3 regions of the Arthrobacter sp. T2-23 genome follow, and region 1 is predicted to be linked to each of the others. Evidence: riboswitches for the same ligand, from Rfam matches in the RefSeq annotation. Region 1 holds a riboswitch; each other region holds the start of a gene.
The links. A riboswitch is a leader RNA that binds a small molecule or an ion and turns the genes downstream of it on or off. The one in region 1 is predicted to bind cyclic di-AMP.
Positions count from the first base shown of each region.

Region 2: another riboswitch for cyclic di-AMP. It lies ahead of ACZ5Z0_RS00255 (NlpC/P60 family protein); the one in region 1 lies ahead of ACZ5Z0_RS05960 (NlpC/P60 family protein).
Region 3: another riboswitch for cyclic di-AMP. It lies ahead of ACZ5Z0_RS06830 (aggregation-promoting factor C-terminal-like domain-containing protein); the one in region 1 lies ahead of ACZ5Z0_RS05960 (NlpC/P60 family protein).

Region 1 covers NZ_AP027917.1:1,306,591-1,308,842, forward strand. The annotation lists gene ACZ5Z0_RS05955 (HNH endonuclease) at 1-99, opposite strand, end outside; gene ACZ5Z0_RS05960 (NlpC/P60 family protein) at 330-1,070, opposite strand; cyclic di-AMP (ydaO/yuaA leader) riboswitch at 1,334-1,492, opposite strand; gene ACZ5Z0_RS05965 (M23 family metallopeptidase) at 1,640-2,252, opposite strand, start outside.
Region 2 covers NZ_AP027917.1:43,249-45,500, forward strand. The annotation lists gene ACZ5Z0_RS00245 (DNA alkylation repair protein) at 1-327, shown strand, start outside; gene ACZ5Z0_RS00250 (hypothetical protein) at 594-848, opposite strand; cyclic di-AMP (ydaO/yuaA leader) riboswitch at 1,052-1,214, shown strand; gene ACZ5Z0_RS00255 (NlpC/P60 family protein) at 1,219-1,947, shown strand; gene ACZ5Z0_RS00260 (dihydrofolate reductase family protein) at 2,033-2,252, opposite strand, start outside.
Region 3 covers NZ_AP027917.1:1,492,182-1,494,433, reverse strand. The annotation lists gene ACZ5Z0_RS06835 (VOC family protein) at 1-181, shown strand, start outside; gene ACZ5Z0_RS06830 (aggregation-promoting factor C-terminal-like domain-containing protein) at 289-996, opposite strand; cyclic di-AMP (ydaO/yuaA leader) riboswitch at 1,016-1,203, opposite strand; gene ACZ5Z0_RS06825 (sensor histidine kinase) at 1,312-2,252, opposite strand, start outside.

The DNA.
Region 1 (2,252 bases):
CACCACGCTGGCCTTCCCCGTCAGCACAAGGACCAACGCCCGGCGGAAGGTGACTACCGCCAGCGGTTCATATCCAGCATTCAGAACGAGAGTGCGCATCCGCATACCTCTTCACGGCCGCACCCGCCAGGGGCACGAGGGCCGGCTGCCCTGTGCATGGTCGGGCTATGGATCGACACCACAAGAGTAAACACCGGGAGGCCGGATTACCGAATTTTTCTTATCCCTGGCCCCCACGGCACGGCCCAGCGGCGGTCCGCCAACGCAAAGGACCCCTGCCGCGGGGCAGGGGTCCTTCACAATGCTTCCGGCGTCGCCGGGATTCAGTCCTAGCCGCCGACGCGGATGAAGACCGGGCCGGAGCCTACGTTGACGCTGTAGAGCGCGGTGGTTCCGCCGTTCCAGCCGCCGTGGACGGCCATGCCGTTGCCGACGTAAACAGCGATGTGGGCCATGCCCATGCCGCCGTTCTGGTAGTAGGCGAGGTCGCCCGGCTGAGCCTCAGCGGCGCTCACGGTGCGGCCCAGGGACAGGTAACCTGCCGGCCAGCCGTGGTAGTTGATGCCCACTGCGGCCAGCGCGTTGGTCGCCAGCATGGTGCAGTCCTGGGAGACGCCGATCTGCGCGTAGGCAGCTGCGGCGATCGAAGCGCCCATGCCGCTGACAGCAGCCGGAGCCTTCGTGGCCAGGGAAGCCGTCACGGCGGTGCCGGTGGAAGCAGCAGCTTCCTTGACCTGGACGACCGGCTTGGGTGCCTCGACCGGGGCCGGTGCGGTGGTGACAGCAGGCTTCTCGTAGGAGATCGCGATGCTGGAGGCCGCTGAGATCGTGGCCGGTGCGGTGGACTGTACTTCCGTGGCGGAAGCAGAAGTCGATTCGCGCTGAACGTTGGTCTCGGCAGCGTTGGCTGCGATACCGCTGGTCAGTACCAGGCCGGAGGCTGCAGCGATAACCGCGGCCTGGCGACCCATACCACCGGCGTTGTCGCCGACGGCCTTAGCAATGACAGCCAGCGAGTTGGTCTTGGTGACCTCCGCGCGGTGGCGTGCAATGGTTGCACGAGTAGTCATTCAGTTCTCTCTTTCGTGATCCTTTTGTCCGCGCTGTTGCAGGCGGGACTGAGGACGCTCCGGCATCTTGGGGGTACGCCGGATCGCCCCGAAACGGGTTTCTTTAGCGAAGGGTGTACTGCGAAGACGCGCCAAAAGCGGGAACTGCGTTGTGAGATCCAGTCCGGGCGCCGGCAAGGGCCGCGCGGAGCATGGAGTTCAGCGGGCTCAAGTGAGCCTCGCCAGCGCGAGAACGCGCAGCATTGTGGCGTGAAGACACGAAAGTAGCCTCTCCCAATGCCTACGAGGTGAGCTGTCGGATTCGGATGGGAGTCACCCGGCCGCGCCGCTTCCTGGGAAGCTTTGCGACTTAACCCCAAGGTCTTCTTGCGAAGACCAAAATTGGTTCCCCCGCCCCTGCCAGACGATGTCATGCGAACGGACCTTGAGCGGTGGCAGAGTTAGGCAATCCACTCAAGAGCGCCAACTTCGGTGAAGTTGGCGTGCTTCATACGGTACAGCAGTTAGGACTCAATGTCACATTCAGATCACGGCGTGTCACGGAAATGCGAGTGGTCCCTCGGGTCGGTCTAAAGCCAGCCCAGCGGATCAACGACTTCTCCGTTGACCATCACCTCGAAGTGGAGGTGGCAGCCGGTGGAGGCGCCGGTGGTTCCGCTCATCGCCACCACATCGCCGCGGGAAACCTGCTGGCCCACGCGGACGTTTGAGGACGACAAGTGGTTGTACGTGGTCTCCAGGCCGTTGCCATGGTCGATCACGACGCGGTTGCCGCCCCCGTAGGGGTGCCAACCGGTAAAGGTTACGGTGCCGCTGGCCGCGGCGTGCACGGGGGTGCCGCACTGGGCGGCGTAGTCCTGGCCGCGGTGGAATTCGCCCACGGCCCCCGTGATGGGACTGATCCGGTAGCCGAACGGCGAGGCGGTCACCATCACGTCCAGCGGTGCCCCCAGGCTGCCGGCTGAGGCGGCCCGGGTAATCGTGCTGGCGGACTGGGCACTGAGCAGCTGCTTGAGCTTGCCGTCCGGGTCGCCCTTGGTGGTGATAGCCGTGCGGTTGAAGTCGATCTGGGCCGCTGAGGCCTTGACCTCGGGCTGGGCTGCGGCCGAAACAGAGCCGGTCTTTGCCGCGTCGTTGGCCATGACCGGGCCAGTGGCCGGGACGCTGATGGTGAGGACCAGT
Region 2 (2,252 bases), 1.3 Mb from region 1:
CTGGCCGTCGACGTCGTCGGGCCTCTCATCGCCGGCCTTGACGGCCTCAGCCGGAGCCGGGCGGAGGCCGTCATGGAACGGTGGCTGCAGGACCCGGACCCTTGGCTGCGCCGCGCAGCCCTGCTGGCGCCACTGCGCGGACTCCGGGCCGGCAGCGGCGACTGGGAGGGCTTTGTGCGGCAAGCCAAGGGAACACGGGCCCACGGTCCCGGCACTGCGGCGGATCCCAGCGGCGGGAACCATGACGGCGATGGCGACCTGGTCCGGGAAGCGGTGCACCGGGTGCTCGCGGATGTGGGCAAGGATCGCCCGGGGCTGCGGTTCTAGCCAAGCGGGCCCCGGCGGCAACCCTCGTACTGGCCGCGTGCGCGTGCGCGGGCGGACAGGGGACGGGCCCGGCCACCGTCGGCGTCCCATCAACGGGCAGCAGCACTGCGGCCGCAGGCTCAACGGAAGTGTCCCCGGCCGGCAGGTACGGGCCGGCGTGTCATTTACCGGCAGAGCGTCAACGGCACCGCTGCGGACACGCTCAACTTCGACGCCGCGGCCCGGGAGGGCGCGGACGTGGTCAACCAGGTCCTCGGCAGGCTTCCCTAAGGCTCCGTCCGGCGCTCCACCACGGCGTACGCCTTGCCATCGAGGAACTGCCAGTCGGTCACCACCATAAAACCGAGGGCATCCACCCGGTCGTTCAGCACGTGGACGTCGAATCCGCCGTCGCGAGGTTCGGCGTCCCACGTCGCCACGTGGATTTCCCCGCCCTCGAGAACCAGTAGCTCCGTGTTAACGTCGAAGTCTTCCTGCGGCTGATCGCTTAGCTGGCAGATGGCGACACAGTGCCTGTTCATAGCGGGGCCCTCCGTTTGAGGTAATGCTGGCTGACCTCATCCTATGCGTTGCGGCTGCCGGCACCCTAGGCAAAATTCCCTGCCTGGACACCCCGTCGTTACCTGAATGTGACATTACCGCCGGGTACCGTTACCGTGGATGGGTGCCTGTTTGTTTCCGATACGGGCGCTTCCGAGCCGATTGCCTAACTCTGCCGCGGCCCGGGATCCGAATGCAACCTTCTGGCAGAGACGGGGAAACCACTTTCGACTTGCCGTTCCGGCAGGTCTTGGGGTGAAGCCGCACAGCCCGCTCTGGCGGGTCCGCGGCCGGGTGCCTCCCATCCGAATCCGACAGCTCACCTCGCAGGCATTGGGAGAGGCTACAAACATGACTTCAAGCACTACTGCTGCGCGCCATCGTTCCGACGCCCCTGCCGGACGGACCTCGGCATTTTCGATTAAGCCAGGCACTGTGGGCCGCCAGGCCGCAGTTATTATGGCCGCCTCCGGCCTCGTCCTGACGAGCGGCATGGCTGCCAACGCGGCGGCCGCGTCCGCAGAACGCGACTCCGCCCCCGCATCCTCCGTCGACGTCGCGAGCAAGGTCTCGGCACCGGTTGCTGCTGATTCCGCCGTGAAGATCAGCTTCGACCGTCCGGCGGTGGCAACCACGCCGGCGCCGGTGATCGAGCAGCCCAAGCCCGTCGCTGCGCCGGCCGCGCCCGCCGTCGCTCAAGCGCCGGCCGCGCCGAAGATCACCGTCCAGGCAGCCGTTGCCCCGGCCCCGGCGGCCGGCGGAATCAACGCTGCGATGCTCTCTGCCGCCTACAGCCAGATCGGCATCACCCAGGACTGCACTGCCATGGTCGAGAAGGCCCTTGGTGCTGCCGGGATCCCGGTCGGTGACCTGGGTCCCCAGCAGTTCATGAACTACGGCAAGGTTGTGGCCGACCCGCAGCCCGGCGACATGATCGTCCAGTCCGGCCATGTCGCCATCTACGCCGGCAACGGCCAGGCGATCAGCGGCGGCATGAACGGATCCAACCAGACGATCTCGCACCCGCTGTCCTGGCTCACGGCCACCGGCGGCGTGACCTTCGTCCGCGCCGGGGCGTAGTCACCGCGCAAGCACTGCTCCCGAAGGCCGGTGGCCGGTTGTCCCCACGACAGCCGGCCACTGGCCTTCGCGTGTCCGGTGCGGCTCAGCGGGTGTAGCGCAGCCGGACCACACCGTTGCCGAAAGTCCTCGTTTCGGCGAGCGTGAGCGCGGTCCGGCTGTCCGAGGGCTTAAAGAGCGGTGTGCCGCGGCCCAGCAGCACCGGATGGATGTAGATCCAGTACTCGTCGATGAGTCCGAGCCGGCGGAAGCTGTCTGCCAGTTGGGCGCCGCCCAGGGCCAGGTCGCCGCCGGGCTGCGCCTTT
Region 3 (2,252 bases), 190 kb from region 1:
CACCGCCCCGGGCCTGCAACTGGTGGTCAGCGACATCCAGGCCGCCCACAAGCAGCTGAAGGACAACGGCGTGGACGTCAGCGACGTCGACATCCAGGACTGGGGCCACTTCGTCCACTTCTCCGACCCTGATGGCAACAAGTGGGCGGTGCAATACATCCCCGGCCGTCCCAACGCCTAGCCTTACTGGGCGGGCGGACCGCCAAGGTTGCAGGCGCACGCAAGGCCCCGGATGCACTGAATCCGGGGCCTTGCGTGTCGCCGGGCCGGGGCCCGTGTGGCGGCTGTTTAGTACCAGTTGTTCGCGTAATGGAAGTTCAGGGCGCCGCAGGGCGAGCCGTACCGGTCCTGCACGTACTTCAGGCCCCAGTTGATCTGGGTCCGGTAGTTGGTCCGGTAGTCCGCGCCGGCGCTTGCCATCTTCTCCGCCGGCAGGGACTGCACCACGCCGTAGGCGCCGCTGCTGGGGTTCGTGGCGGTGGTCTTCCAGTCGGACTCCCTGGTCCACAGCTTCTGCAGGCACGGCATCTCGCTGGGAGCCCAGCCGTGGACGGGCAATTGCGCGGCGGCATAGGCCTGCGCGCCGGCCGGATCGTCGACGGCGACCGGCTGCACCGGGGCGGGGGCGGCGGCTGGGGCGACCGGCGCGGGCGGGGCTGGCGGTGCCGGGGCTTCGGCGGGCTTGACTTCCGCCGCCTTGGCTTCCACAGTGCCGGTGGAGGGGGAGGCGGGGGAGTTGCTGCCGACCTGTTCGAACTCCAACTTCTGCAGCGACGATTCCTTGGACGCGTCTGCCGTGTGGGCCGTCGTGCTGGAGGCCTGGCCCGCGGCGCCTGCGCCCAGCAGTACCGCGAGGGCGGTTGCCGCGACGGCGGCGCGCTTGCCCTTGGAGCCCGCGCGGGCGCCAATCCGGGACAGTGTCGTGCGCTTCGCCGGCTCGGCGCGGTGGCGCGCGATCGCGGCTTCGGATGCCTGTTTTGCGCCTTGTGGGCGCATGGGTACCTTGAAATGAGTCATGTTTGCCTCTCAACGCCTACGGAGTTAGCTGTCGGGTTCGGATGCAAAAATCCGGCCGCACGGAATCTCGACGTGGCGGCTTAACCCCAAGGGTGCATGGATGCAGATGCCCGGGAACTCTGGGTCCCCCGTCTCTGCCTAATCCATCGGAATCCGGGAAGCGGCAGAGTTTGGCGTCAATCCGGATATGCGGCCAGATCGATGGCCGCACCCTAAAAACGGTACCGGACTTTCCATTGGATGTCACATTTGGGTAACGGAGGCCTCGTCCAACCGCGCGGCAGCTTGCCTCTCCTAGGTCGCCGGAGCCGCCTCGGGGAGGCGGACGGCGAACTGCGTGCGGCCGGGCCCGGACGTGACGTGGACGGTGCCGCCGTGGGCCTCGACAATCGCCTGCACAATGGACAGCCCCAGACCGCTGGTGCCTTCCGCCGTCGCCGCCGGAACAGGGGAAGTGAAGGTGGCGGAGCCCGCGCGCGCCCGCGCCATGGCGGGCGCCGGTGCCTGCGATCCCGCCCGGGATGGCACTGCGGCCGGCGCCGCGGTTCCAACGGGGTTCCGGCGGGACGCGTCCGCACGGGCAAAGCGGCGGAACACCCTATCCACGAATTCGGGGGCAATTCCGGTGCCGTTGTCCGTCACCGTGACGATGGCGGTGCCGTCATTGGTGCGTTCTACCGCCGTGGTCACGGTCGTTCCCGGCTCGGTGTGCTTGCGAGCGTTGGAAAGCAGGTTCGCCAGCACCTGGTGCAATTGGGCAGCATCGCCCCGCACCACGACGGGCTCCTCGGCGAGCTCCAGCTTCCAGAGGCGGTCCGGGGCCATGACCTTCTCATCGCTGACCGTCTCGATTGCAAGCTGGGAGAGATCCACGTCGCTGAACTTCAGCGGCTGGCCCTCGTCGAGGCGGGCCAGCAGGAGCAGGTCCTCCACGAGGGTCGTCATCCGTTCCGACTGGCTCTGCACCCGGGCGAGGGATTTCTCGCCGTCCGGGGTGAAGTGCTCTGTCATGCGCATCAGTTCTGTGTAGCCGCGGATGGCCGTCAGCGGAGTCCGCAGCTCATGCGAGGCGTCGGCAACGAACTGGCGCACCTTCATCTCGCTCTGCTGCCGCGACTCAAGCGCGCTGGAGACGTTATCCAGCATCTGGTTCAAGGCGTAGCCCACGCTGCCCACCTCGGTGGCGGGGTTGGCGGCCGACGGCGGCACGCGCACCGCGAGGGCGACCTCGCCGG